DNA from 4 places in the Motilimonas thetidivivens genome. Region 3 is predicted to be linked to each of the others. Evidence: predicted binding sites of a transcription regulator. Region 3 holds the regulator's gene; each other region holds the start of a gene.
What was found. Region 3 encodes LexA, which represses DNA repair genes until DNA is damaged. Its sites were predicted from a motif close to TACTGTATNNNNATACAGTA; they were not measured.
Positions count from the first base shown of each region.

Region 1: ACK8OT_RS08690 (YebG family protein) is a predicted target of LexA. The motif match lies at 1,633-1,652, and genes of this name have one in related genera.
Region 2: dinB (DNA polymerase IV) is a predicted target of LexA. The motif match lies at 4,690-4,709, and genes of this name have one in related genera.
Region 4: ACK8OT_RS17270 (DNA topoisomerase III) is a predicted target of LexA. The motif match lies at 3,080-3,099, and genes of this name have one in related genera.

Region 1 is NZ_JBKFDK010000009.1:19,422-27,020, reverse strand. It holds gene ACK8OT_RS08705 (PqiB family protein) at 1-324, opposite strand, end outside; gene ACK8OT_RS08700 (paraquat-inducible protein A) at 308-820, opposite strand; gene ACK8OT_RS08695 (paraquat-inducible protein A) at 912-1,544, opposite strand; gene ACK8OT_RS08690 (YebG family protein) at 1,667-1,966, shown strand; gene ACK8OT_RS08685 (GGDEF domain-containing response regulator) at 2,013-2,948, opposite strand; gene ACK8OT_RS08680 (hypothetical protein) at 3,103-3,345, opposite strand; gene asnB (asparagine synthase B) at 3,536-5,203, opposite strand; gene ACK8OT_RS08670 (cation:proton antiporter domain-containing protein) at 5,406-7,022, opposite strand; gene ACK8OT_RS08665 (HAD-IIA family hydrolase) at 7,080-7,599, opposite strand, start outside.
Region 2 is NZ_JBKFDK010000005.1:71,067-78,665, reverse strand. It holds gene ACK8OT_RS05580 (methyl-accepting chemotaxis protein) at 1-1,400, shown strand, start outside; gene ACK8OT_RS05575 (aminoacyl-histidine dipeptidase) at 1,591-3,048, shown strand; gene ACK8OT_RS05570 (hypothetical protein) at 3,178-3,609, shown strand; gene dinB (DNA polymerase IV) at 3,610-4,674, opposite strand; gene tnpA (IS200/IS605 family transposase) at 4,806-5,240, opposite strand; gene nqrM ((Na+)-NQR maturation NqrM) at 5,398-5,622, opposite strand; gene ACK8OT_RS05550 (FAD:protein FMN transferase) at 5,619-6,644, opposite strand; gene nqrF (NADH:ubiquinone reductase (Na(+)-transporting) subunit F) at 6,651-7,599, opposite strand, start outside.
Region 3 is NZ_JBKFDK010000029.1:7,164-14,762, reverse strand. It holds gene plsB (glycerol-3-phosphate 1-O-acyltransferase PlsB) at 1-1,525, opposite strand, end outside; gene ACK8OT_RS17405 (diacylglycerol kinase) at 1,816-2,172, shown strand; gene lexA (transcriptional repressor LexA) at 2,295-2,918, shown strand; gene ACK8OT_RS17395 (helix-turn-helix transcriptional regulator) at 3,122-3,811, opposite strand; gene ACK8OT_RS17390 (hypothetical protein) at 3,871-4,185, opposite strand; gene ACK8OT_RS17385 (carboxymuconolactone decarboxylase family protein) at 4,359-4,817, shown strand; gene ACK8OT_RS17380 (AraC family transcriptional regulator) at 4,846-5,583, shown strand; gene ACK8OT_RS17375 (S8 family serine peptidase) at 5,903-7,599, shown strand, end outside.
Region 4 is NZ_JBKFDK010000028.1:34,453-42,051, reverse strand. It holds gene ACK8OT_RS17275 (hypothetical protein) at 849-1,106, opposite strand; gene ACK8OT_RS17270 (DNA topoisomerase III) at 1,128-3,068, opposite strand; gene yegD (molecular chaperone) at 3,187-4,551, opposite strand; gene pykF (pyruvate kinase PykF) at 5,052-6,464, shown strand; gene ACK8OT_RS17255 (pyridoxine 5'-phosphate synthase) at 6,586-7,323, shown strand; gene ACK8OT_RS17250 (ATP-dependent zinc protease family protein) at 7,364-7,599, shown strand, end outside.

The DNA.
Region 1 (7,599 bases), on a different contig from region 3:
CAACCAAAATTGCGTATCACTTTTAAGCATATGCGCAGCTTGTTTTTCAATTTCGGCAACCACGTAGACACCTGAAATGTCTTCATCTAACTTGATCGCGGTTACCTTGCCTATATCAACGCCCTGATATTTAATGCGTGTTTTTCCAACTAGGATGCTGTTGGCATTATCAAAATGAATTCTAATCTCGCTAGCGCTATTGTTGAGATGTTGAAATAACAACCAGGCCCCTAAAAACAGCGCGAGCAATGGCAAAAACCAAATGGCTGACAAGCGTTGTTTATCAATTATTACAGGTGTAGCCGGCTCAATTTGTCCAGTCATTATCTTCTTCCATGTCCCACATCAATCGAGTGTCAAAACTTTTTGCAGCCATTAAGGTTAATAGTACCACCAAAGCAAATGCAGTTGCAGCAGGTCCGGGAATAACGACCAACAGCTGACCTTTATCAATGACCGCAACCATGATTGAGATAACAAATAAATCTAGCATCGACCAACGGCCGATCCAGTCAATAAACTTAAACATCAGTAAACGCAGTTTATGGTTGATCTTAAGCTTAAAATGAATCGAAATTAAGATCAGCATAATGCCGATGATCTTGGCCAATGGCACTAAGATAGAAGCAACAAAAACAATGATGGCAATGCCTGTACTGCCTTCTTCTATAAGCGCATAGACCCCTGACATGATGGTATCAGGTGTGGCTTTTCCTTGGCTAACTAATAGAGTGATCGGCATAAAGTTAGCTGGAATTAAAAATATACAGGCCGTGATTAAGTAAGCCCACGTTTTTTGGATGCTATAGGGCTGTCTCATATGCAATTTGGCATCGCAGCGTGGACAGAGAGTATGTGGTTGATAGTGGCAAACTAGACCGCACTCGTGGCAGCGGGCTAAGCCATTTTGTTTAGCTGATTCCATTGACTTTTACTTTATCCCAATAATCGCTTGGATCAAATAAGGTTAAAATCAAGCTATTGGTGACCATCAATAAACTAAAGCAGAGTAGGCCAATACCCAATTCAATATCAGCGATATCCACCAACTTGATTAATGCAACTAAAAAAGAAACTAAATAGACTTCTAGCATGGACCAGTGAGAAAGGTGGTCTATCCATTTTAAGAATTGTTTGAGCTTTGGGGATTGCGCATGGAATATGGATAGATAGCTGGCAAAACAGAGAGAAATTAACATCATTGCGGGTGCCAAAGAGGAGCACAGGAAAATAAGCAAAGCGATAAAAATATTTCCCTCAATATAGAGCTTGAGGGTTGCTTGGATCAAGCTGACTTTTTCGGTTGTACCAATCAGCGTCATTGATAATAAAGGATAAGTATTAGCAGGGATTAATAATATTAAAGCGGTCAGAGAAAGCGCTAAGATAGTGGCGGGCTGGCATTGGGCTTTATGGTATAGGTGACTGCCGCAACGGGGGCATTTGGCACTGTGTTTGATATCTTTGGGGCTTGGTGGCTGATATGGGGCGATCAAGAGATCACAGTGGCTACATGCGTTAAGTTGTGACGAAGATTTTGTCATAATTATTATTAATCAAGCTTTTATTAGAAGTATATCTAAAGTGTGACAACAACACGAATTTTATGTTGGCGGCCGATAAAAGAAATGGTACTGTATATAAAAACAGTTATCGGAGAAAACCTGTGGCCGTAGTCATTAAATACATAGTTGAAAGAAATGGTGAAGAAAAGATGACCTTTACGAGCAAGAAAGAAGCGGATGCATACGACAAAATGCTGGATGTTGCAGACCAGCTTTCTGACTTTCTTGCGACAGGTCCTGTGGGCTTAGATGACAGCCAACTGGAGGAGTTAGGCCTGTTTTTAGCTGCCAACAAGGACGACGTGATGACGATGTTAAAAGGTGGCGCTCCAGCAGTCAAAAAGAAGCCTTCTGAAAAAGCAGACAAAAAGCTTAAGTTAGCCGCTGATCCTGCAGCATAAAAGCTAAGCTGTCTGTGAGCTTATAGAAATTGGAACGTTGCGGGTGTTAGGGCTTAAAAATGGCGTATTGTGCGCGGCCCGCATGTTTAGCTTGATATAAAGCAGCATCTGCACCGGCCAGAAAATCGTTGGCTTTGATTGGCTCGCAACTTTGGTGAGAGTGAACTCCGATGCTGACGGTGACATGGCCGACTGGCTCGATGCCGCGATGGATAATATTGAGCGATGCGATGCTGTTAAGAATGTTACTGGCTACTGCGGTGGCTCCCGTAATATCGGTATTTGGTAAGAGGACACAAAACTCTTCGCCACCGTAACGACACGCAAAATCTGAGCCGCGACGGCAGGCAGATTTAAGCTGTTGCGCGATTTTTTTCAGACAATCATCCCCCTCTAAATGGCCATGATGGTCATTAAATTTCTTAAAGTGATCGACATCGATTAGCAACACGCTAATGGGAAGTTGTTCGCGAAATGCGCGGTTAAGCTCAGCGGGCAAAGATTGATCTAGGTAGCGTCGGTTTGCAATGCCTGTTAAACCATCGCTCAATGTTAATTGCTTTAACTCTTGATTGGCTTGTTCAAGTTGAATAGTGGTCTCGATAAGCTGTGCACGCATCTTAGCGATGCGATCCATGGCTTGCAATTTTGCACTTAAAACAAGCGGGTCTACCGGTTTGGTTAAGTAATCGTCACCCCCCGCCGCGATGCCTTCAGCGAGATCTTCTGAGCTGGTTTTGCCAGAGAGAAAAATAATGGGTACCCAAGGCTCGTTGGATTGGCGTATGCGCTTTGCGACCTCATAACCATCAATTCCGGGCATCATCACATCCAACAAAATAAGATCGGGTTGTTGAGCGTGAAATAATTCAACCCCTTCTTCGCCCGATGACGCGATAATCACGTGATGCTTTTGCGGATCTAGGTATGAACTGATCACCATCTGTTCAATTTTTGAGTCGTCAACGAGCAGTATTTTCATAGACCATATTAGCGATAAGGAATTACTCAATAGTATATGACAATGTCTAACAACTGTGATGAAAAATTTCAGTTTTAGTTATTAAAACAAGCTAATAACGGCCCCAAACATAGGTTGAAAATAAGCGTTAAAGTACTTAGCAATGCTGCATAGCCTATTGGACAAAGAAGGTCAGGCTGATAAATCTCACAATGATGGCAATAAATAAAAATACCACTCCAGAGCGAATAAACTTAAATTCACCTACCGTAAGGTCATCGACGCGATTAAAGAAAATTTTCACGGTTGCAAGGTAATCTGACTTGCGTTTGCTGTAACTGATACAACCAATCAATACGAAGCAAATGCCGAACAGTAGCGCCACTGGCTCAGCGACGGTTAATATTTGCTGCCACATAATCTAATCTCCTTTTTTGTTTATCCTAAACACTGGCAACATAGAAGGCCATTAGCACTTAGTCTAATACCCGAATTAACAACTATATGTATGAAAATAATAGGTTAGATAAAGAAGAGTCAGCTGTTGTCGCAATAAAAAAGCCTTAACACAGGTTAAGGCTTTAAAGGTTTAATGCTGTACTGAGTGCTTATTTTTTGTAAGCGTCGTTGTGCACACCTGCAGCGCGGCCTGATGGATCCGCGTTGTTTTGGAACGACTCATCCCACAATAACGCTTCAGGTGTTGAACAGGCAACAGACTTGCCATGTGGTACACATTTAGCCGCAGACTCAAGTGGGAAATGCTCTTCAAAGATACAACGGTAGTAGTAAGCTTCTTTGGTATCAGGCGTGTTGATTGGGAATCTAAACTCAGCACTGGCCAGTTGTTGATCCGTCACTTGCGTGCTGATAAATTCTTTCAAGCTGTCGATCCAGTTGTAACCTACACCGTCTGAGAATTGTTCTTTTTGACGCCATAGCACTTCATCAATCAGCTTGCCATCGAATGCTTCACGTAGAATATTCTTCTCGATGCGACCGTCTTTGATCATTTTTAGCTCTGGGTTAGTACGCATAGCCACATCCATAAACTCTTTGTCTAGGAAAGGCACGCGAGCTTCAATACCCCAAGCCGCCATCGACTTGTTAGCACGTAAACAGTCAAACATGTGCAGCTTGCTTAGTTTACGGTTTAGCTCTTCATGGAACTCTTGTGAATTTGGCGCTTTGTGGAAGTATAAGTAACCACCAAAGATTTCATCTGCACCTTCACCAGAAAGTACCATCTTAATGCCCATGGCTTTGATTTTTCTCGCCATTAAGTACATTGGAGTAGAGGCACGAATAGTGGTCACATCGTAAGTTTCAAGGTGATAAATTACTTCACGTAGCGCATCGATACCGTTTTGTACGGTAAAGATAATAGGGTGGTGGATAGTACCAATAGAGTCAGCTACTTTTTGCGCGGCAGCTAAATCAGGTGAGCCTTCTAGACCAACCGAGAATGAGTGAAGCTGTGGCCACCAAGCAGCAGATTTATCATCATCTTCTACACGTTGCTTAGCAAAGCGCTGAGTGATAGCTGAAATAACCGATGAGTCTAAGCCACCAGAAAGTAGCACACCGTATGGCACGTCACACATCAACTGACGTTTCACGGCATCTTCTAAAGCTTGACCAATCTCAGCTGGGCTGCCGCCATTGTCTTTAACGCCTTCGTAAGTCATCCAGTCACGGTTGTAGTAACGGGTGATCTTGCCTTCTTCGCTGTCAAGGTAATGTCCCGGTGGGAATTCTTGCACCTTGTTACAGATAGGCGTGAGGGCTTTCATTTCAGAGGCAACATAGAAGTTGCCGTGTACATCCCAACCCATATATAGCGGGATGATACCGATATGGTCACGGCCAATCAGGTATTTGTTCTTGTTTTCGTCGTATAGACAAAAAGCGAAAATACCATTTAGATCGTCAAGGAAGGCGTTACCTTTCTCTTCGTAAAGGCCTAAGATAACTTCACAATCGGATTTGGTTTTAAACTGGTAACCACAGGTTAGCTTGGCAGCTAAATCTTTATGGTTGTAGATTTCACCGTTAACAGCAAGGATATGTGTGTTGTCTTGGTTATATAAAGGCTGAGCCCCTGTATTAACGTCAACAATTGAAAGACGTTCGTGAACTAAAATTGCGTTATCGCTGCTGTAAACGCCTGACCAGTCTGGTCCTCTGTGGCGCAGCAATTTTGACATTTGAATAGCTTGTTCACGCAGTGTAGCGACATCACTTTTAATGTCGAGAATACCGAAGATCGAACACATAGACTTCCCTTCTTAAATAAGTCTTTGAGCAGTTAGCTCATTTTTAAATTTTTGCATCTAAAGTTACATGGAGCAGAGGGGGAAGGCTGACGCCATTTACAACCTGTTTCCATTACGCTTTTATAGTTAGACGTTGGTTTTAACAAAAAACCAACACAAAGTCACTGCCCAATTACATCAATAATTGAGCAGTATTACAGGATTAAATATTAAATCGGCTCGCTATTGGTGTTGTCATGCTTTGCATTTCATTGCAAACATGGCGTGCAAATCCGGCGCCGGCCTCATCATACATATTAAACACTGCATCGACACCGAGACCTTTTAGCTCTTCGATATCTTCAGCAAAGCGTGCAATTGCGGCAATGTTCATACTACAGTTACGATTTCTTAACTGGATTGCTGCATAATGGTTACCGTTATGATCTGGCATGGCGAGCAATATCAGCTTGATCTGATCGGTCAGTTCGAGCTTGTTCCAAAAATCTGAGTCCATTGCGTCACCTGTGATAACGCGTCTGCCTAATTCACGATGCTTAATGGTTTTATCATGGCTGTTATCAATCCCTAATACGGTATCTCCGAAAACTTGTTTTAATTCATCATAAGCACCGGTACCAATTCGGCCCATCCCCATCACCAACACAGTCGCGTCACCCACCCGAATGGGTCTGTCTTCTACATGTAAACGAAGATGCTGAAAACGCTTTAGACGAGCTGACATTTTTTGATACAACTCATCACTCTTGTTGTTGAGCAGAGAAGACAAAACAAAACTGATGGACAGAGCAATGGCGGCAATAATCAACCAATCATTACTTAGCCAGCCTTTACTTGCGGCAAGGGCAGCAACGATTAAGCCAAATTCACTGTAATTAGCGAGTGAGAACGAACCTAATAGCGAGGTTCGAGCGCGTAACTTGAATAGGTTAAAGCAGAAAAAGTACAGCATGGTTTTAATTGGCAGTAACAGCACCAAAATAGCAGCAATGATAAGATGCGTTTCATTTGGCATATCGTTGAGGCCAATATTTAAGAAGAAACACACTAAAAACAGCTCTTTTAAGTTAAATAGTGCCTTTGCCATGCCGCCCGCACTCGGATGAGCTGCAACCAGCATACCGGCGATTAACGCGCCCAAATCGGCTTTCATGCCAACGGCCTCAAACAAGCCAGCACCAACCACAAGAGCTAAGAAAAAGCCATATAATACAAGCAATTCACCGTGGCCCACCTTGTCCATCACCTTAAACAGCACAGGGCGAAGCAAAGGCAGTAAAACTAACGCGATGGCGTAGTACTCGGGCAGTTTGCCGGTGGAGAAGGTAAGAAACAAAACAGCAAAAATATCTTGCATGATCAACACACCAATGGCGATACGACCATACAAAGAGTTCATTTCACTCTTTTCTTCTAAAATTTTAACGGCAAACACCGTACTGGAAAAACTTAAGGCAAAAGCGACGATAAACAAACCCGTGTTATCTAAGCTGTCGACAATGGAAAGGCCTAACGTTTTTAGAATGAACAAAACAAAGGCAAAAAACAGCACAGATCCGGTGATATGCAAGGTCGCTGCACCGAACACTTCACCTTTGAAGAGGGTGCGAATGTCGAGCTTCAAGCCAATTGAGAATAACAGTAAGGTTACCCCGAGGTCGGCAATGGCGGTCAAACCCGGAGTAGATTCAAAGCCGATAGCATTGAGCACAAAGCCAGCTAATAAAAAGCCAACCATGGGTGGTAAACCGATGGCATTAATGGCCATACCGGTGGCAAAGGCGATGCCGATAAGCGTAACAAGTAATGTTGGTTCCATTTAAGTATCTTTATTCTTATATTTACAACAGACAAAGGTTAGCACCAGCGGTGCCGTTTATAAAAAGTCAATATCCTGAATTGAGTTGACAATGTGGTTGGGTTTGAATGGCACCTTGTCAATATCTGCCAGTTGGCTGACGCCACTCAATACCAAAATGGTCTCAAGACCCGCTTGAAAGCCCATCAGAATATCGGTGCGTAAATTATCGCCGATAATACAAGTATCCTTAGAATGTGCACCAATTTTATTTAGGGCTGCGCGAATAATCCAAGTACTTGGCTTACCAACATAAAAAGGCTCGCGTCCGGTCATGCGCTCAATCGGCGCGCATAATGCGCCGCAAGCCGGACTCATGCCGGGGCCATGGGTATCTGGGTTGGTGGCAATAAAGCGAGCACCATCGGCCACAAATCGCGCCGCTTTTTGGATCATGCTCCAGTTGTAACTGGTGGTTTCTCCCACAATCACAAAATCGGGGTTAATGTCGGTAATGGTAAAGCCTGCTTTATACAGCTCGTGGGTGAGGGCACCTTCGCCAATCACAAATGCTTTGTTGCCTTCTTGGCGCTCCATA
Region 2 (7,599 bases), on a different contig from region 3:
CCATGAGTGCCATTAAAGCGATTCGTTATAATAAAACCGATTACTTTTGGATCAATGATCTTGAGCCTGTCATGGTGATGCATCCAATCAAGCCAAGCCTAGATGGTAAGCCTTTGAGTGATATCAAAGACCCTAACGGTAAACGTTTGTTTGTTGAGTTTGCCAATGTGGTTAAACAACATGGCGAAGGGTTTGTTGATTATCAATGGCCTAAACCCGGATTCGAGCAACCCGTTGATAAAATTTCATTCGTTAAGGGCTACCAACCTTGGGGTTGGATCATTGGCACAGGCCTGTACATAGACGATGTGGAAACACTGTATAACAATATGATGTATCAAATAATCGGCGTATTTATCACGGTTGCCATAGTGCTGCTTGCCCTCTCCACCTTGATCATTCTTAGCATCACTAAACCACTCAAGCACACATCCCTTGCTATGGCTGAAATAGCCCAAGGTGAAGGGGACTTAACCGTGGTGTTAGCCGATCAAGGCCAAGATGAAATTGCTAAACTTGCCGAGAATTTTAATCTATTCACTCACAAGATTGCCGAGTTAGTGCGACAAATGCAGCCCGTCAGTACAAAAGTGGGCGAAACTGCAGCGCATTTAAATCAATCCGTCAACGCCAATCATCGCATCGCAGAGCAGCAGCATCACGAAACCGATGGTGTCGCAGCGGCCATGAACCAAATGCTGGCAACCACTCAAGAAGTAGCAAGCAGTGCTCAGCTTGCCGCTGACTCGGCCGCGGATGCAGACCAACGAGCTCAGCACGGTCAAGTCGCGGTTGAGCAAACCATCAGCTCCATTGCATTACTGGGCGAAGAGCTCAAACAAACCGTCACCTTGGTTAATCAGCTGGAGCAAGATAGCCAGCAAATTGGCACTATTTTAGACGTGATCCGAGGCATCGCCGAACAGACTAATTTACTGGCCCTAAATGCTGCTATTGAAGCCGCTCGCGCTGGTGAGCAAGGCCGAGGTTTTGCTGTTGTCGCCGATGAAGTGCGTACCTTAGCAACACGCACCCAAGCCTCTACCGATGAAATTCAAGAAATGATAGCCAAGCTACAAAAAGGCACCAACAGTGTCGCCTCATCGATGGAGCAAACTCAGAGCCAGTCTGATAAAACCGCCAGCCAAGCTAGTTCGGCAGGTGATGCATTAAACGAAATAGTGAGTGCAATTAATGTTATCACCGATATGAATCATCAGATTGCCAGCGCTTCCGAGCAGCAGTCAAAAGCGTTGGATGAAATCAACCGAAACGTTACCAATATCTCAGAGTTAGCAAGTGAATCCACAGCGAATAATCAAGCAACCAGTGATGTGAGTGCTCAGCTGCAACAGGTCGGTCAAGAGCTACGCCAACTCATGTCACAATTTAAGGCGTGAGCTGACCATTCTATCTTATCTAAGGGCGACTAATTTATTCGCCCTTGTTTTTGTCTGTGAGTGTATAAAAGCAGCCAAATAGCTTAGGCATAAACAACTAATAGACTCGCCTTTGCTAGATGATCCTTTATTCATTTAGGTGTCCTGCCCTATAATGAGCCAATTAATTAGCCACTATAAGCCTGTCATCATGAACCAACTAAATCAATTATCACCTCAACCACTCTGGTCTTTGTTTGAGCAAATTTGTCAAATACCTCACCCTTCAAAGCATGAGCAAGCCCTAGCGGATTGGATCATGCAATGGGCAACAGCACAAGGTTTGGCTGTCCTGCAAGACAAAATTGGTAATGTCATTATTAAAAAACCTGCGACGCCAGGCATGGAGCATAAAAAAGGGGTCATATTGCAAGCGCACCTCGATATGGTGCCGCAAAAAAATAACGATACTCAGCATGACTTCACTCAAGACCCCATCCAAGCTTATATTGATGGCGACTGGGTCACGGCCAATAACACTACTTTAGGCGCTGATAACGGCATCGGCATGGCCTCTTGCCTTGCGGTACTAGCCAGTAAGGACATCCCTCACGGCCCGATTGAAGTCTTACTGACTACAGACGAAGAAGCGGGCATGACAGGTGCGTTCGGTTTAGAGCCTGGTTATTTTGATGGCGATATCCTAATCAACACAGATTCCGAGGAAGAAGGCGAAGTCTATATGGGCTGTGCCGGCGGCGTAAATGTGAATGTTAGCTTCAAACTCAACAGACAGTCATGTGAGGCCGTTTCTGGTTTTGAGCTAACAGTGAGCGGCCTCAAGGGCGGCCATTCTGGCTGTGACATCCACCTAGGTCGCGGCAATGCCAATAAAATCTTAGCCCGCTGTTTATATGAGTTGAGTCAACAAAGTGAATTTGAATTGCAATTAAGTGAGCTGCAAGGCGGTAGTTTGCGCAATGCTATCCCACGTGAAGGCAGTGCCAAATTTGCCATTGCGACCGAGCAACAAGCGCAATTTCAAGCTGCCTTTGCCGATTTAGCTGAACAGATCAAAACAACTTTAGCCCACACCGAGCCTAACTTAGCCCTAACCTTAACCCCAACTGACATCAACACCATTTTAGATAACAGCCAACAAACCAAGCTGATCAGCGCCTTGCACGCTTGCGTGAATGGTGTGATCAGAATGAGCGATGAGTTTGCTGGTGTAGTGGAAACGTCTACGAATTTAGGTGTAGTTAGCTGCAATGAACAAGGCATTGATGTGCAATGTTTAGTGCGCTCTATGCATGATAGTAGCCGCGAAGACGTTCAACACATGCTAGCTGCCGTGTTCCAACTTGCTGATGGTAAAGTAACCTTTTCAGGAGCTTATCCAGGTTGGGCCCCCAAAGCAGACTCAGACATGCGCGATTTAGTCCAAAAGGTATATCAAGAAGAATTTGCTAAAACCCCTAAAATCATGATGATCCATGCGGGCCTTGAGTGCGGTCTGTTCAAAGCTGTTTACCCTGATTGGGACATGGTTTCCATCGGCCCAACCATCAAATTCCCTCACTCGCCGGATGAGAAAGTTCACATTGGCAGCGTTGAAAAATACTGGCAATTATTAACTAAGGTCTTGGCGGCGATACCAAACAAGTAAACCTACCCGCTGGGTGGAAACACCCAGCTACTAGTTAAACTATCTTTAATTGAAAACTACTTTAGACTCTAATCCAGCTCAGCTAATATGCATTAAAGCCTGTTAGTAATCATATTTAAGGAGGACAAGGTGACAAGGAAGCGTCTTACACCCCTTGCTGTTATAGCGACAACAGCGCTTAGTCTAAGTTGCTCAGCTCATGCTGAATCAAGTTGGGATAAAGCGTGGCAAAGTACCAAAAATGCTGGCAGCCAAGTCTGGACAGCAACCAAAGAAACCAGTCAGGATGCTTGGCAAGGCACTAAAGAAGTCTCTGCAGACGTGTGGCAGGGAACCAAAGAAGTGTCGGCTGATGTATGGCAAAACACGACCGAAGTTTCCGCAGACGTATGGGATGGAACCAAAGATGTGTCCAGTCATGCATGGCAAGAAACCACTGATTTATTTAGTAATGAACCATCAAGCAAGAACAGCTCGAGCTCAAGTAACAAGGTGAGCACCAAGCCAAAAGTCCAGTCTACCGATGAGGTTGAAGTCATCGAATATGATTGGGGTGAATAGCTAAATCAGGTTAAGTTGTTTAATGTCAGTGGACTGTGTCGTTTCGCTATTCAGCTGTGCTGATAAACCTAAAAGACGTATGCCCCTGCCCTGGCTTTTAGCCAATAATTGCAATAGCAAGGCCTGATAACATTCTGGCTCGAGTTGGGCCACTTTTTGCTCGGCTGAGCGCAATTGAAAGTCAGCAAATTTCATCTTAACCGCTAATGAACGAATTCGATCAGCCGCGCCAACGCGAGTCAGTCGTCGCTGCAGCTCTTGATATAAGTCTTTCAGGATCAGCTCACATTCCTCTTGCTGAGCGATATTATGACTAAGGGTGCGCTCAACCCCGACCGATTTTCGCTCCCGACAGGTCACGACTTCACGATTATCTATGCCTTGGCTGCGCTCCAATAACACCCGACCAAATTTACCAAACTTAGTGAGAATGACCTCTCTTGGATAAACTTGAACGTCTTTACAGGTATACAGCCCTAGCGCGTGTAATTTTTCTAGGGTGACCTTGCCAACGCCGGGAATTTTCTCAAGAGGTAAGCTGGCAACAAAGGCGTCTAACTCGGCGGGCGTGACGACACATAAGCCATTGGGTTTATTTTCATCAGACGCGACTTTAGCAATAAATTTGCAAGGAGCAACCCCAGCTGAAGCGGTTAATCCGGTTTCCTCTTCGATAGCTCGGCGAATATCTTGGGCTATGTATGTCGCAGAACCACTAAAAAGTGAAGATTCACTTACATCTAAATAAGCTTCATCTAAGGATAAGGGTTCAATAATCTCGGTGTAACGCTGGAAAATGTGTAAGACCTGCTGAGAAACCGCTTTATAGGCCTCCATTCGCCCAGGTAAAACGACGAGCTCTGGACATAACTGTAATGCCTTGTGGGTGGGCATGGCACTGCGAATGCCAAATTTACGCGCAACGTAATTACAAGTCGAAAGTACACCACGACGTGATGCAGCGCCGCCAATCGCAATAGGCAAGGATTTAAGTTCAGGATTATCACGCATTTCCACTGCCGCAAAAAAACAATCCATATCGACGTGAATAATTTTACGTTGCATAACTAATGCCCAAAAAACTGTACATAAAAACAGTATATGTATAAAAACACATTAATCAAGCTGCATGCAGTAAATAATCCACCTTCTGAAGAAGGTGGCTTTGTGTTAACCCCCTAAAAGGGGGCCTTTGTTTAGTTCAGCGCCAACTCTCTCTGCTCTTGACGCTCTTGTTTCTCTTGGTGCCTTACGTATCGGCGTATTATTTCCTCATTGATTCCTACGCTATCAACAAAATAGCCCCTTTGCCAAAAATGATTTCCCCATAACTTGTTCTTCCTTAGATATGGGAATTTGCTAAATAACTTCAAGGCTATTTTACCTTTCAAAACACCCATCAAACTTGATATTGATAATTTTGGCGGTACCTTTACCACTAGGTGAACATGGTCAACTTGTACATTCAATTCAACGACTTCACATCCAAGTTGATTACAGTAAACCTGTATGCACCGATAAACTTCTTTACCCACATTATTTTTCAATATTCGAAAACGATACTTTGGTGTCCACACAATGTGATATTGACATCTCCAAAATACGTGGGAAGCTTGGTTATATCTACTCATGTTATTTGTCCTCTTTGACTTCGCTAAAAATCGAGAGTCCATTTAGCATGAGTAGAACTTCGGGCAAAGCCCCCTATGGATGATAACCACCTACTGAAGTAGGTGGTTTAGGGCTGAAAATAAAAAAGGCCCATCGGGCCTTTATCATTATCATCATTTAGATGATGCGATTTTCTTCCAGCATTTTTCGTCTGGCTTCTGCTTTAGCCATTTTTCGCTTGCGATTATCACAAGGATCGGGGCAATCGCATTCCTTTTCAATGCCAATACTACCCAAGCCACCGCAACTACCACTGACCGCTTTCTTTTGGAAAATATAGCCAACAGACATGGCCACTATCACTAAAAGAAACACGAAAAAAGTAGCAATAAAATACGTCATTTTGCCTCCGTTAACAGATAAGGTTTAAACTGCTCGGTATAACGAGGAGTAAAGCCTGATGCTGTTTTTTCTATCATATACACGGCCAATTGTTGCTCTGTTGCAAATGCAAAGCCTTGTTCAGGCCCCATCACCATAAGAGCCGTTGCTAGGCCATCTGAGATCATCGATGATTTATCAATCACAGTGACCGAAACCAGTTTATGCTTGATCGGCATGCCGGTACTTGGGTTGATCATATGAGAAAAACGCTCACCATTTTCCTCATAGTAATTGCGATAATCTCCCGAGGTTGCAACCGCATTATCACCGGGAGTAATGACTTGCTGAATAGCACGCTCAGTGGTAACCGGCTTTTCAACCGCAATACGCCAAGCTAAGTCTTTATCGTTATGGCCTTTCATTTTAAGCTCGCCACCGATATCGACAAGGTAATTATGCTCACCCATGCTTTCAATATAGTCGGCCAAGACATCAACCCCATAACCTTTAGCAATGGATGATAAATCAACATATAGCTCAGGAATAGCTTTATGTAATGTTAAACCATCAATGGTTAAATGCTCAACGCCGGTAATCGCCTTACGTGCTGCAATTTGTTCCGCCGTTGGCATCTGTTTAGGTTTGGCGTCTGGACCAAATCCCCATAAATTAACCAAGGGACCTAAGGTAATATCCAATGCGCCCTGAGTTAATTGAGCTAACTCAATACCCTGCTGAACTACCTTAATCGTATCGGGCGAAACCGTGTGGCTCTGCTGCGCTTGGTTAAATAAGGATAACTCAGATTGCGGTCGATAAGTCGACATTTGGTCGTTGACTAGCTCAAGGCGCTTATCTAACTCAGCTTGAAAACTTGCGACATCGGTAATGGCCTCGGTGACCACCTTAACCCGATAATAGGTGCCCATCGTCGCCCCTTCCACTACCACCATTGGCTTGGTTGGCGCTTCTTGGCTACAGGCTGTAATAAAAAAGGCTAGCCCGATAAAGGCTAGCCATTGCATTATGGATTTAAACATCAGCGGTTAGCCACCAAAGTCATCCAATAGGATATTTTCGTCTTCAACACCTAAGTCTTTTAGCATGTTGATAACGGCTGCGTTCATCACCGGTGGACCACACATGTAGTATTCACAATCTTCCGGCGCTTCATGATCCTTCAGATAGTTTTCATACAATACATTATGGATAAAGCCAGTGTAGCCATCCCAATTATCTTCAGGCTGCGGATCGCTTAATGCCACATGCCATTCGAAGTTGTCATTTTCAGCTGCGATCGCATCGAAATCTTCAACGTAGAACATTTCACGCTTCGAACGTGCACCATACCAGAAGCTTACTTTACGCTTGGTATGTAGACGACGGAATTGGTCGAAGATATGAGAGCGCATAGGCGCCATACCTGCACCACCACCGATAAATACCATTTCAGCATCGGTATCCTTGGCAAAGAACTCACCAAACGGACCAGAAATAGTCACCTTATCACCCGCTTTTAAGCTGAAGATGTAAGAAGACATTTTACCACATGGTAGTTTCATGTTGTTTGGCGGCGGCGTAGCGATACGCACGTTAAGCATGATGATACCGTACTCTTCTGGGTAGTTCGCCATCGAGTAAGCACGGATAGTTTCTTCATCAACTTTAGATTCTAAGTTGAAGAAACCAAAGTGCTCCCAGTCACCACGGTATTGCTCTTCGATATCGAAGTCTTTGTATTTAACATGGTGCGCAGGCGCTTCAATTTGGATGTAACCACCCGCACGGAATGGGACCGACTCACCATCAGGGATCTGTAGTTTAAGCTCTTTAATAAAGGTCGCTTTGTTATCATTAGAGATAACGGTACATTCCCACTTCTTAACACCAAAGATTTCTTCTGGCAGCTCAATGTCCATATCTTGTTTCACGTTTACCTGACAAGCTAAACGCTCACCCTCACGAGCTTCACCTTTTGAGATATGGTCTAATTCA
Region 3 (7,599 bases):
TGATACCTGTCATCACGCTGCGGCCAAGTTGATTGATGGTGTGGCTAAACTCTGGACTTAAGGTTAAATCGCCTTGCTCACGCCATTGCGGCTGGACTTGATCTAAAAACTGATTCAGCAGAATGGGCTCGCCAAAGTTAACAAAGCCTTGGCCAAAGTTGCCCAGTTTTTTGGTGATGGAAAGTACCTGTAAAAACGATTCTTTTTGTTTCTTCTGCCCTTGCAGCTCCTTAACATAAGTCGCCACTTCCATTACGTGGTCATAACCTAAACATACGGGAATTAACGCGATAGGGCGGTTAGGGCTTTGCTGCATGGCTTCAATGGTCATGCCTAACATGCCGGTTTTAGCTGGCAGTAAGCGACCGGTACGGCTGCGACCCCCTTCGGTAAAAAACTCCAGGGAGTAGCCCTTGCTAAACAAATAACTTAAATAGGCTTTAAACACGCTGGCATATAGGGGATTGCCCTTGAAAGTGCGGCGAATAAAAAACGCGCCGCCGCGACGAAAGATAGGCCCAGCGGGGAAGAAATTCAGGTTGACGCCTGCAGCAATGTGCGGTGGTGTCATGCCTTGTTGATAAATCACCGACGAGAGTAGCAAGTAATCCATGTGGCTGCGGTGGCAAGGCAAAAACACAATTTCGTGGCATTTTTGCGCCAAATTTCGCACCGTCTCGGCGTTGTTTACCACTATGCCTTGATAGATTCGATGCCAGATCCAAGTTAATACCTTGTCACCAAAACGCACCATAGGGTAAGAAAAGTCTGACGCGATTTCATTAAGATAGTGGGTGGCTTTTTGTTCTGCCTGCGCCAGTGAAATACCTTGTTCTTGGCTGGCTTTAACTATGGCTTGATGAATTTCATTGGATGCCAATAGAGCGCGGCGCATTTTGTTGCGATCGGGCAATTTTGGCCCTTTGGCCGCCAGTTTCTGCCGTGCAAAATGGGTATAGGCAATTTTTTCTAACTTAGTGGCAAGATTAGGATCATCACCATAATCACGATTTAACCGCTGCAGCGAAATCGGCTTGCTAAAACGGATCAAGTTGTCGCGGCCGCGAAACAAAATAGTGAAGGCCTTATTAATCCAATTGGGTGAGCTGGCTTTCAGAATTGAAAACCACGGCTTATGGCCTTCGTAACCGGGCGCGCGACCCCAAAATAAGGTGACGGGCACCAGTTGTACGTCTATCTCACTGTCACCTTGGTGCAAATTAAGCAGGGTTTTAAATTGGTCTTGGTAAGCTTTGCGCGGGGTGCTTGAAAACAGCTGTTTGGGCATATTCAAACAGACATAGCGGGTAATGGTTTGGCCATTAATGGTCATCGGGGTGAGTGGGTCGGGCAGGCCCAAATCACGACACGCTCGCTGCAGTGTGAGCAAATCACTGGACGATAAAGTTTTTAATGCATAAACAATAGGTTTGTCCAAGTCTAAATGCAGATCCGCTTGGGGGCTCGCTGGCACGGTTTTACTGCTAACGAGATGGTTTAAGAAAAAACCTTGCAAAAAATTCATTATTTCCTATAACCTCTTGTTTTGCTTATCATCAATTATATCCTTCCTAATTGAAGTTGCAGCTGTGTTGGCTCGGTTTGCTCACTGGAACACCAGTCCTACCCCATCACATCGTTCATCTATACTTATGGGGATTTTCTCTCATGCCTCCTACCTGCCTTTCAAGTAGTTAAGGTATAGATTGCACCATGCTGTCGTCAGCTTGTCATATCACCGCTTCAAGCTACTGCATTCAATGGCGCTAAAATACACTAAAAATAGTGGGAATTTGTGAATAAAAGGACATAAAAATGGAAAAAAACACAGGGATAAAGCGGATTGTGATGGCGGCCATGTATTCCATGCAGGGCTTTCGTCATGCTTTCACCCATGAAGCCGCGTTTCGTCAAGAGCTGTTGCTGGCCGCTATTTTTATTCCACTGGCTTGCTGGCTTGATGTCGAGCAAGTTGAACGGATCTTAATGATCGCCTGTCTGCTTATTGTGATTATTGTTGAGCTGCTGAACTCGGCCGTGGAAGCCGTGGTTGACCGAGTCGGCTTAGAAAAACATGAACTAGCAGGGCGCGCCAAGGATTTAGGGTCTGCGGCTGTATTTGTTGCCTTAACCTTAACGGTTTATGTCTGGGCTGATATTTTACTGTTTTAAGTAACTCACTTGATTGGTGATTAGCCTTTGGATTTTGCTTATTTTATCAAGGTAATCCCTTGCTTAGCTTAGGCTCACTGTATATACTCACAGTTAACTGTATATAAAAACAGGCAAAAACCATGAAGCCATTAACACCGCGCCAAGCAGAAATTCTTGAACTGATAAAAGAAAACATCGCCGCCACGGGCCTTCCGCCAACGCGAGCCGAAATCGCCAAACAACTTGGCTTTAAAAGTGCTAACTCAGCCGAAGAGCATTTAAAGGCGCTGGCCAAAAAAGGCGCCATTGAAATGATGCCGGGCACTTCCCGAGGTATCCGTCTTGTTGAAGTTGAAGAAGCCGCTAACGAAGAAGAAGGTCTACCTCTAATTGGTCGTGTGGCCGCTGGTGAGCCCATTCTTGCGCAAGAGCACGTCGAGTGTAATTACAAGGTTGACCCGAATTTGTTTCACCCTAGTGCCGACTTTTTACTACGAGTTAGCGGCATGAGCATGAAAGATATCGGTATTATGGACGGCGATTTACTGGCGGTGCATAAAACCAAAGATGTTCACAATGGCCAAGTGATCGTGGCCCGAGTGGAAGATGAAGTAACCGTTAAACGCTTCCAACGTGATGGCCGCCAAGTGTTACTGCACCCAGAGAATGAAGAATTCAATACCATTAAAGTAGACTTAGCCAACGAGCACTTCGATGTTGAAGGCATCGCGGTAGGCGTTATTCGCAACGCCGATTGGATGTAATTGCCAAGTCGCGCTAACTAAATCTCAGAAAGACCGCCGAAGTTGGCGGTTTTTTGTTTTAGGACTGAGTTTGCTCTGAGAATGGGCCATGTTCGAGCAGAGAACCGTGCACCTACGATTGCAGAGGCTTTAAGACCGGAGCTCGCTCCGGAAATAAATGGCGCATACATGCCCAAGGATTAAATTGTATTTTGCTAGAGAGCTTAACCCTCTGGCGGCACATATTGCGCGATGTAATGAGGCAGTGACTTTTCTGGCCCGGTGCTAAAGTGATCCGGTAGCAGTGATAGGTGCTGGATCCTATCAATGCGAAAATGCCGATAGGCGTTTCTTAGCTCGCACCAAGCAATTAAGGTCCATACCTTACCCCAAAATATTTGCCCAAGCGGCTGTAACACGCGTGAGGTTAATGCGCCGTCTTCGGCTGTGTAGTCAATGCAGATTTTCTGCATGGCATCGGTGGCGTGGCGCAATTGCTGGCTATGAGCCGCGGTTTTAGACTGGATGTGATAATCCGGCACTAAAATCGGAAAGCTTTCCAATTGCCGCTTTAAGTGATCGGGCAACACAGACAAGATCTTATGTGAGGCGGTATTGGTGGCGCTGGCTAATTCGGGGTCGGACCAAGCCCTGACCATTCTCATGCCTAACTCTAGGGCAACCATTTCTTGCTCGTTAAACATCAAGGGGGGTAAGTGTGAGCCTGCTTGTAACAAATAACCGACACCCGCTTCACCCGCAATCGGTACGCCGGATAAGATCAACGACTGAATATCACGATAAATGGTGCGCTCGCTGACTTCCATGGCCTGGGCTAGCTGCGCGGCGGTGACGGCATATCGCTTACTGCGTAGCAATGTTAACAGGGCAAACAAGCGCTCTGATTTACTCACTGATTATCCTTATCACGGGCCAAATCAAGGTTGACCAAGCCCGTGCTTGATTGAGTTAATTACGCCGCATCGCAGGATGAAAAATGCACTTCTTGGTGCTGCATCACCACTGATTCTTTATCTATCAGGGCAATTAAGGCTTGGCAATCGGCACAGCCCATAAAGGCGTCGCTAGCGGCTTTTGCTGTCTCCATCGATTGCCAATAAACAATATCCGTCCATGTTTGCGACGCTTCATTATAACTAAGGGAGCGGTATTGAAAACCGTCCAAGCCAGCTATAAAAGCATGACTTTGTTTGGTGGCGGCAAGTAAATCTTGCTCGGTGACGCCTGCTGCCAATTTAAAGTTGACCATTTCAATAACTGTGTTCATCTTGTTTCCTTTAGGTTTGTGTTATCAACGAGATAAGCATAGGAGCTGCGAGTGTCAGACTGTGTCAGTAGGGTTTTATTTGGCGGGTAAATTTTATCATGTCGGAAATATTCAATACCGGATTCAAGCCGCTTGTTATTGTGCCTTAGAATCATAAAGGAAGGAGATAAAGCATGACATCACGAGCCAATTATATGAGCCTAGCGGCACCTGCGATGGACATTTTGATGGCGCAAGAGCGGTATTTACGCGAGCAATTTAGTGGCTCTGATACTCTAAGCCTGACAGTATGGGAGTTAGTTAAACTGTGTGTTTCGCAACTCAACCAATGTGCTTTTTGCATTGATATGCACAGTAAGGAAGCGTTGGCGCAAGGTGAAACGGTTGAGCGTATTTTAGGTTTAAATGCGTGGCGAGATATGCCATGGTACAGTGAAGTAGAAACAACCGCATTGGCACTTGCCGAGCATTTAAGTCTAGGTAAGGTTGTAGATCAGCAAACATACGACCAGACCCGTGACGTGTTAGGTGAGCAAGGCTTGGTTGACTTAACCATTGCCATTAATGCGATTAATAGCTGGAATCGCATCGTCAAAACCTTTAAACCTGAGGTAGGTAGCTATAAACCATAACAATACACCAGGCCCCGCGCTTAATTTTTTGCTGTCCCAGCCTAAAGGGCAGCTAGCGCCGCTGCTGCAAGGCATATGGTCAGCCAGTGTTTGCTCAGCGCAAGCAGAGCCAGTCTCGCGTGCGCTTTATTCGGATGCGGGCAGCGGTGTGTTATTTCATTTGACGGGAGAGGTCAGTATTGGCGACCATAAACTGCCTCATGGCGTGATTGCATTGCCCATTAGCAAGGTATCACAGCGCGTCACCTTGATGCCGGGTGCACAACTGGCTGGCTTGCGTTTTCATCCTGCTATTAGCTACGGCGTATTTGGCCAGCATGTTCATGCGCCTAGCCTGTTAACAGGCAGCATGGGGCGATTAGATAATCTCGACGGCCTATTTCAAGCAGTTAAAAAACAGTCAAGTCATCAGGACCGAATTAATGAAATAACCCATTGGGCAGAGCAAATGCTGCAACACAGCCAAATCTTGCCCCATTCGTTATCGCAAGCGTTAGCAGAAGTTGATTTACACGCTTCGCAGGCCGAGCTTAATGAGCACATACCATTAAGTCAGCGCCAAATTGAGCGTTTGTTTAAGCGCTGGCTGCAAATATCACCGAAGCAATATCAGCGAATTAGGCGAGTAAAGCAGGCCATCGAATATTTACGCGCCCATCGCGAAGTGTGCCTAGCCGATGTATCCCAACAATTTGGCTTTAGTGATCAGGCCCATATGACGCGCGAGTTTCGCGCTATTGCAGCGACCACGCCAGCCAAAGTCTAATTCAACAGCAAATCAATCAAGGGATAAGCGGATTCTCATCCCTCGCGGGCAAACGCACTAACGTGAGCGGTTGGGGCGTACCATGGGGCGCTGTGGGAAATGAACTGGGCGCACCGCGGGCCTTGTGGTCGGTTTAGTCACAGGCCGTGTCTTGGGTAATTCAAGCTTATTCGCTTGCTGATCCGGGCTCATTTGTTGCCAGCGTTGCTAAACGCTTTGATTGCACAGAAGTATGCGGGTGGCTTGTTCGTTTTTTGGCCAGTGCCGAGTAGTAGCCTATACTTAATAAGCTTGTTCTATGCATTTAGAGGAACAACTTATGCGACCAATAACTAGGATCATCCTTTACGCTTTCGCCCTTTCTGCTTGCTTATCTGTTTTCTCCTATGCACAGTCGCCACCTGACTTACAACGCTACATAGTGGTTGTGCACGATAGTGCCGTACCGCAAGAGGTGGCTGCCGAGGTAGCGCAACAAGCAAACGGGCGAGTAGGGTTTGTTTTTGAGCATGTCCTTAAGGGATTCTCAATTGCCGTACCTGCTCAAGCCATTAATGGCATTTTACACAATCCAAAAGTGTCGTATGTCGAAGGCGATATTCCCATTACAGCCTTTTTTCAGCAGTTGCCGACCGGTATTGAGCGTATTAATGCCGATCTTACTGCCTTAAATATTGATGGAAGCGACAATTACCGCGTTGATGTTGATGTCGCAGTACTCGATACCGGCATAGATATGCAACATGCTGATTTAAATGTAGTGGGCGGGGCTAATTGTCTTTATCACGCTGGTGGTCCACCACATAGGCGGTCGTATTTTTGTGATGAATCCCTAGGTGGGGATGATGATCATTACCATGGCACTCATGTGGCAGGCACTATCGCTGCACTTGATAATAATATAGGCGTGGTGGGCGTTGCCCCGGGGGCGCGGCTGTGGGCTATAAAAGTGCTGGATGCACAAGGTTCAGGGTCACTTTCAGGTATTATTGCGGGGATTGATTGGGTGGTGGCGCAAGGTGATATTGAAGTGATCAATATGAGCCTAGGTGGCTCTGGCTCGAGCAGTGCGATGAATGAAGCAATCGATGCGGCATTTTCCAGCGGGGTGACGGTTGTGGTCGCAGCAGGTAATAATAATGCAGATAGCGCAAATTATACGCCTGCCAATGCGCCCAAAGCGATTACAGTATCAGCTCTTGCTGATTTTGATGGGCTTGCTGGTCAGCTAGGTTCACCAACTTGTCGCAACGATCAAGACGACACCTTAGCTGATTTTAGTAACTGGGGAGCTAAGGTGGATATTACTGCCCCCGGCGTTTGTATTTTGTCGACCTACCCAATAGAAAGAGGTAGCTATGGCACCATTAGTGGAACCTCCATGGCATCACCTCATGTTGCGGGAGCCGCAGCATTATTGGCCAGTAACGGCCTTTCTCCGCAAATGATATGGGACACCTTAGTCAATAGTGGCAACTTTAATTGGATTGATGATTCGGGTGACGGTGTATTAGAGCCGTTGTTGGATATAGGCGTATCGACTTTTGCACCTAAGTTAATGGTTACAGGTAGTGTTGCGAATAATCCGCCAAATGCTTTGTTCAGTTTCTCCTGTTCGTTATTGGTGTGTAGCTTTGATGCAACGACATCATCCGACAGTGATGGCTCAATCGTCTCTTACCACTGGGATTTTGGCGACGGTAATACCGATAGCGGGGTCACTGCCATTCACACATATGCAAGTGGCGGGGCCTATAGTGTGGTATTAACGGTGACGGATGATGATTCAGGCACAACCCAAGTTCAAAGCGATGTGAGTGTAAATGACACCAAGGAGACATCAACACTATTAACCTCAAGTATCAACAATGGCTCAACTTGGACCGCCATCGTCTCCTACGCAAGTAATGATGAACTAAATGGCTTTTGGTCTTCAGGGACGGGGAGTTGTTCGGCAAATACTTGTACTCAAAGTGGCATAAGGAAGCAGCAAGCCAGTATTGAGTTTACCAATGA
Region 4 (7,599 bases), on a different contig from region 3:
AACATTTGTTACTAGTTTATTGCTAGGTAACACAATACATAACCAGCTAGGCTGGGAGCTATCAAGGCCTGTGTTTAAGCAAACCAAGCGGGTTAAGGTAAGACGAAGTTCAATACCACAGCTAACAGCGCAAAGTTAACTTGATTAAGTTAATAACCTAATAAACAAGGCAACTTAAGCTTATACCATGGATCCAGATGCTACAAATTTTGTACTTTTTAAGTTAGCGATAAGGGAGCAATGCTAGTTTGTAAGATATTCGCCATGAGTGTTGTGATTGTTTTCCCTTTTTCGCTTTGGTTTTAACGCTTTAATGGCGAAGAAAAATGGAATAATGTCGATTAAGCTTATGAAAAATAAAAACTATATGGATTATAGAATATTTTTATTAAGGCATATTCATAGCCAAGTAGGCATTTTCCTAGATAGATGCGCGTATAGTTAATCATGTAGGGCAAGCAAGGAACATCAGGACGATGTAAGCGGACCTTATTAGGATGATAAGGCGCAATGGAATGCCGCAGTGGCTTAAGGATGTCGCCACGAGCACACTAGGATGGTGTGTTTGGGTTAATAGAGGATGATTGACCCGCTAAGGATAGTAAAAAGGAACACAACAGGGCCGTTGTTAGGGACACCTCCAGGACGGAGAGTAGGACAAATCAGGATGATTTGTTAGTCAGGACGACATAGGGAAAGCTCAAGGAAAGAGTAAAGGAAGCCTAGGAAGGCATAAGTCAGGGAGCGCAGGGAGCACTTGGTTCATTAAGGAAAGATGAAGTGACTATGGCCCGATACATATTATTTGTATCGGGCCTTCTTTTATCCATCGTTTCTGATCATTTCTACTAAGTCACGACCAGCAGAGCACTAAACTCGGCGACGGCTTCAGCGGTGAGAGCAAAACTGACCTCAGTACTGCCAATATGAACCCTGAGTAAATTGTCATCGTTTTGATGGCTGAGCGATAAGCTTGCAGGTTGAACTCGCAATATGATCTGCTTAGTATGAGTTTGCAATTGGATCCAGCCATCATCTAGCGCTGATGCACTGAGGTATTCGCCATTGATTAGCTTCCCTTCTGCGAGGAGAGGTAAATCCGCCACTGTGGTATTCCTTGAGTCAACTTAAGACGCTTTAAGCTTAGCTGGCGCACGTGATTTTGGCGTTGCTTTTCGTTTTTTGCGTCGCCATGCTGGTTTACTTGGGCTCAGGTTTTTTAACTCCGCCAGTGCCGAGCTCGGCATTTGCACGGCTTGTGCGATTAATGCTTGCAGTTGTGTCTGCAGCTGGCCCATAAACTGATGATAGCTTACTTGTTTTTGGCTCATGCTCTCTAATTGTGATTCCCAGTGTGCCGTCATATCTGGGCTGGTGGCACTGTGAGGTAAACAGCTAATGAGCGCTTTGCCAACCGCTGTTGATCTAATTTGCTTGCCGTGACGCGTGAGAAAGCCGCGTTTAAACAACAACTCAATAATACTGGCTCGGGTTGCTTCGGTGCCCAAACCATCGGTTTCTTTGAGCACTTTTTTTAATTCTTTGTCGACAACAAAGCGAGCGATCCCTGTCATGGCGGCCAATAAGGTCGCATCAGTAAAATACTCAGGGGGCTGGGTTTGCTTTTCGATAAGCTCGCCATGTTGGCAAAACAACGAGGCTCCCACGGCCACATCGGGTAGGGCTGCGGGCTCGGTTTGATTGTTCTTATGCAATAACGACTTCCAACCTAACGCTAGGGTGCTCTTTTGTTTAGTGCGAAATTGCCCGCCTTGGATCTCTAGTAAAATGGTTTGTTCTTGATAGCGATAATCAGGATAAAACTGCGCCAAATATTGCAAACTGATCAGTTCATAGAGCTGGCGCTCGGCTTTTCCTAGTTTGCTGGCATCGTAGGTTTTCATGGTCGGGATAATGGCATGGTGCGCGCTCACCTTGCTGTCATTCCAACAGCGATTACGCTGTTGCCAGTTGGCTTGGTCTAGCTGTGATTGCCAGTCAGGTAAATTTTGACTCAGAGCTTGGCCTATGGCGCTGGCTTGTTGGTGATGATCTTTAGGTAAATAGCGGCAGTCTGAACGTGGGTAGGTGATGAGTTTGTATTCTTCATAGAGTTTTTGACAGCTCGCCAAGACCTGACTGGCGCTCATGGCAAAGCGCTTCGCGGCTTCGATTTGTAAACTGGATAAACTAAAGGGCAGCGGCGCGGTTTGCTTTTTGGTTTGTTTATCGTTGGCTAATACCAGCGCGGGCTGCTGGTGGATTTTTTCGACTACTTTTTCGGCTAGCTTTTTGACCAGCACGCGGCCTTCTTCATCTTGATAGGGCTGGCATGCTTCACTGGGTAACCATTTGGCGCTGAACTGGGCATCGCAATCGGTGCGAATATGTGCGAGGACTTCATAAAAGGGGCGGCTAACAAAATGCTCTATCTCTTGGTCGCGTTTAACCACTAAACCTAATAGCGGGGTTTGCACTCTGCCCACCGAGAGCACGCCCTGATAGCCAGACTTTTGACCTTGTATGGTATAGGCGCGGGTCATGTTCATACCATATAGCCAATCGGCGCGACTACGGGCTAAAGCTGACGTTGAAAGGGCAACAAAGTCTTGGTTACTGCGTAATTTGGCTAAGGCTTGTTTGACCGCACTCGGGTTTAAATCATTGATCAGGCAGCGCTGCACTCGCTGCTTTTTTTGCTGGCTGACGCCGGCATAGTTAATCACCTCATCGACCAGCAACTGGCCTTCGCGGTCGGGATCGCCAGCATGCACTATAGTGTCGGCTTGCTTTATAAGTTTCTTTAGAATACTTAACTGTTTCTTGGTGTTTTTTTTCGGGTTAAGTAGCCATTTTTCGGGGCTTATGGGTAAGTGCTCAAGACGCCATTTTTGATATTGTGGATCATAATGGTCGGGCTCTGCTTGTTCTAATAAATGCCCTATGCACCATGAGATACAGTCACCGTTGGCCAAGGTGATCATGCCATCGGCTTTGGTTTGGGGCTTGGGTAATGCACTGGCGATGGCGCGGGCTAAGCTAGGTTTTTCGGCGATGTATAATTTCACAGCAAGTACTTAACTGGTTATATATACAGTTATCTTAACCCCTTTGATTCGATAGTGCTAGTTTGCAACTCAACAACCCGATCAACTTTCGGGTGTTGAGTCACTTGATGTGGGTCTGTTAGCCAAAGCACAGTTGTGACCAGCGGGTTAAGCCGGTTGCGACACTGGCAAAGTGATCACCGGCTCGTATTGGGCTGTTAGGGTAGTTTTGTCGTAAAAAATCGGTAATGACAGGAGATTTAGCACTTCCCCCCGTCACAAAAATGACATCGGGCTGGGTTTGTGCTTGGCGCAAGGTTTCATCAATGAGGTGCTTAATCTTAACTAATAATGGCAAACTGGCTTGGCCTAAGGTGGCTTGGGCTAATTCGCACCCTAATCCAGCTTCAACATAAGCTAAATCAGCAAAACATTGGTTTTGTTCTGAGAGCTGCTTTTTAGCTTGTTCGGCGGTATTGACCAATTGATAGCTTTGCTTGTGCTGTTGCAGATGCATTAAACGCTTAAGTTGTTCTGGTGCGCAGCTATCTTTAATCAACTCTTTTAGCATTAACTGATTGTCGCGGCTGTAAAACCGAGTTTGGCTGCCGACATCGTTGATGGCTACGGCGTCAAACAAGGCTTTAGCTGGCATCGGCTTGCCTGTGACCAGCTCGGAATCCAAGCCAAATAACGGCATTAAGCCACGCAGGGCAAAATGGATATCAAAATCGTTACCGCCAATGCGTTCACCTGTGTGGCCAAGAATATGCTGGTGGCGTTCGGTTGATGTTTGATAGCTTGGGCTCATCTGCATTAATGAGATATCAGTGGTGCCCCCACCGATATCAACGACCAATACTTTTTGCGCTTGGCTTAAGGTGGCTTCAAAGGCAAAACCGGCGGCAATGGGCTCATATTGAAATTCAATGGCTTTAAAGCCCGCTTTTTTTCCTGCTTGGGTCAAAATTTGCAGTGCTTGTTGGTTGCTTTGCTCGCCTTTTAGACCTTGAAAGTTAACCGGACGGCCAATGACCACCTGCTCAAGGGTGTCATCTAAATGCTGTTCTGCGCTTTGTTTAATGTGGCAAAACATGGCGGTGACTATGTCTTCAAATAGCGCGAGCTGAATTTGGTTGAGGCCGCTGGCCCCTAAGAAGGATTTGGGTGATTTAATGTAATACCCTTCTTCCGGCTCTTCTAAATATTTTGCCAATGCCGCGTCACCAAAGTGCAATTCGGTATCGATGCCATCTAGCTTTAACTCTTGCTGCACTCGCTTTGCTGCGAGCATGGCTGGGCCACGTTGCTTAAGCCACTGCGTTTTTAATTCTGATTGCGGCAGGGCGTTGGCTAACCAAGGTAAGATGATTTCTCTCTCGGGCGCATACAAGGTTGAGGTAAGTAAACTCGTTTGCTGCTGTAGTGGGATTAATTTAGCTTGATCTTGTTGTATTACGCCAATCGCGCAGTTAGATGTGCCGTAGTCAAAACCTGCAAACATAAGTAACCTGCCTGTGAGAAAAAGGGCAGGCATGCTACCTTATGGCCGCGATGATGAAAAGAGCTTAACGTAACTGAGCCTTTCAGTTTGGTTGTAAAATTTCATTGCTAAAATCGATTTCACTGGCCTCATCAAGCCCAAATAGTGCCAAATTCTGTCACGCTAGTGAGTTTGAAGGGGATTTCAATAAATCATCAAAAAAGCGAGGCTTTTTGGTGCTAGCGCAAGGTTTTAGGCGACATGATATGATCCGATTCAGTGGCCTAGGGTGAGAAATAAGCTAAAGCTGACTAAACTGTCATCAGCGCGAGTGGTTAGGTTTATTAATTACGTCAATTTCGCCATTTTCGCCAAATTTATTGACCTGAAGTTGTAATTTCACAACAAATATCGAGTACAATTCAACTTCTAAAATTTATCGCCGCATTCCTTGTGAGAGGTGTGCATGAATCCAAGTTTTGTATATACAATGGCGCGCTGCGTCTGTCGGAGAGAGAAAAGTGAGAAAAACTAAGATTGTTTGTACTATCGGTCCTAAATCAGAATCTAAAGAGATGCTAACTAAGCTAGTTGCTAACGGCATGAACGTGATGAGACTTAACTTCTCTCACGGTGACTTCGACGAGCACGGTGGTCGTATCAATACTATCCGCGAAGTTTCTGAATTAACTGGTAAGAAAGTCGCTATCTTATTAGATACTAAAGGCCCAGAAATCCGTACTATCAAGCTAGAAGGCGGTAACGACGTTGCACTAGTAGCTGGTCAAGAGTTCTCTCTAACAACTGACGCAAGCGTTGTAGGTAACAACAAAGTTGTAGCGGTAACTTACCCTGGTCTAACTAAAGACCTAAGCGTTGGTAACACGGTACTACTTGATGACGGTCTAATCGCACTTAAAGTGGTTGCTATCACTGACACTGAAGTGAAATGTGAAGTGCAAAACAACGGTGAACTAGGCGAAAACAAAGGTGTTAACCTTCCTGGTGTAAGCGTTAAGCTTCCTGCTCTATCTGAAAAAGATAAAGCTGACTTAGTATTCGGTTGTCAACAAGGTGTTGATTTCATCGCTGCTTCTTTCATCCGTAAGGTTGAAGACGTACAAGAAATTCGTGAGCTATTAGCTGCGAACGGTGGCGAAAACATCCAAATCATCTCTAAAATTGAGAACCAAGAAGGTGTTGATAACTTCGACGCTATCCTAGAAGCCTCTGACGGTATCATGGTTGCACGTGGTGACCTAGGTGTTGAAATCGCCGTTGACGAAGTAATCTTCGCGCAAAAAATGATGATTGAGAAATGTAACGCAGCACGTAAGCCTGTTATCACAGCTACGCAAATGCTTGACTCTATGATCAAAAACCCACGTCCAACACGCGCAGAAGCGGGTGACGTAGCGAACGCTATCCTAGACGGTACTGATGCAGTAATGCTTTCTGGTGAAAGTGCTAAGGGTAAATACCCAGCTGAAGCGGTACAAATCATGGCTACTATCTGTAACAGCACTGATGAGCGTATGCCTTCTAAAGCTGAATCAGACAATGCTGATGCTAAGAGCATTACTCAAGCGGTTTGTCGTGGTGCGGTTAAGACAGCTGAGCAATTAGATTCTCGTCTAATCATCGTTGCTACTGAAGGCGGTAAGTCTGCACGTTCTGTACGTAAATTCTTCCCTAAAGCGCCAATCCTAGCTATCACTACTAACGCTAAGACAGCTCAACAGCTATGTCTAAGCAAAGGTGTTACTCCAGTTGTAGTTGAAAAAATCAACAACACTGAAGATTTCTACGAGCAAGGTATGAAGATCGCTAAAGATCTAGACCTAGCGAAAGCGGGTGACAACGTAGTAATGGTTTCTGGTGCACTAGTTGATTCTGGTACCACCAACACTTCTTCTGTTCATGTGATTAAATAATCCGAACGGAAAAATGAAAAAACCCGGCTTGCCGGGTTTTTTTATGCCTGCAATACCTGCCTTTAAGCATCAGCTATGTTATCGTTTAGGCTTATATTATTGGCTTGGTAAGATGAATTGCATGAGCACCTTTTTTAGCATTAACTTCAACAAAATCGCCCTTCTTCGTAATTCTCGTGGACGAGATTACCCTAGCGTTGCCGAGTTTGCTCGCCAAGGTTTAGCCTTAGGTATTAATGGCCTTACCTTGCATCCTAGGCCGGATCAGCGTCATGCTCGATACAGTGATGTTTACGAGCTAAAACAAGTGGCAGCGCAATACCCAGGTGCCGAGCTCAATATTGAAGGTTACCCGTGTGAAGAGTTCTTACAAGTGGTGTTGGATGCGAAGCCTCATCAATGTACCTTAGTGCCGGATGATCCAAACCAAATCACCTCAGACCATGGTTGGAATTTGCACCAAGATTTTGAGTTGGTAAAAGGCGTGGTTGAGCGCTTAAAGGCGGCAGGGATCCGCACCAGCATCTTTATGGATCCAGTGGCGCAAGATATGGCTTTGGCAAAGGCAACCGGTGCTGACAGAATCGAACTTTACACCGAGGCTTATGCTCACGCTTTTGCCACCGAGCAACAAGATACGGTGTTGGCTCAATATGCTCAAGCTGCTAAAGCAGCACAAGACTTAGGGCTAGAAGTCAATGCGGGTCATGACCTAAGCTTGGAAAACTTGGACTTATTTTTAACCATTCCAGATATTAAAGAAGTGTCGATAGGTCACGCCTTAGTTGTTGAATCACTTCAGCAAGGGTATGAACGCACCGTTCAGGCCTACGTTGATATTTGCAAATCGAGTGCCTAATTTCTATCTCGCTTCTATTACTTAATGCAGGGGAAAAATTTTGCAAAAAATTGTATTACTCTTTTGTTTATCAAGCCTTTTTTTCAGCTTTTCGAGTGTTGCAGAAAAGCGCTCGGTGGGGCCTGTTGAATACATTAAAGTCGCCGAATTAGATAACCTTAAGTTTCTGACGCGGATTGATACTGGTGCTCATACGACCTCTATTCACGCTTTTGATATCAAAGTGGATGATGATGCCGGCGAGATGAGAAAGAACATTGGTAAAACAGTGACCTT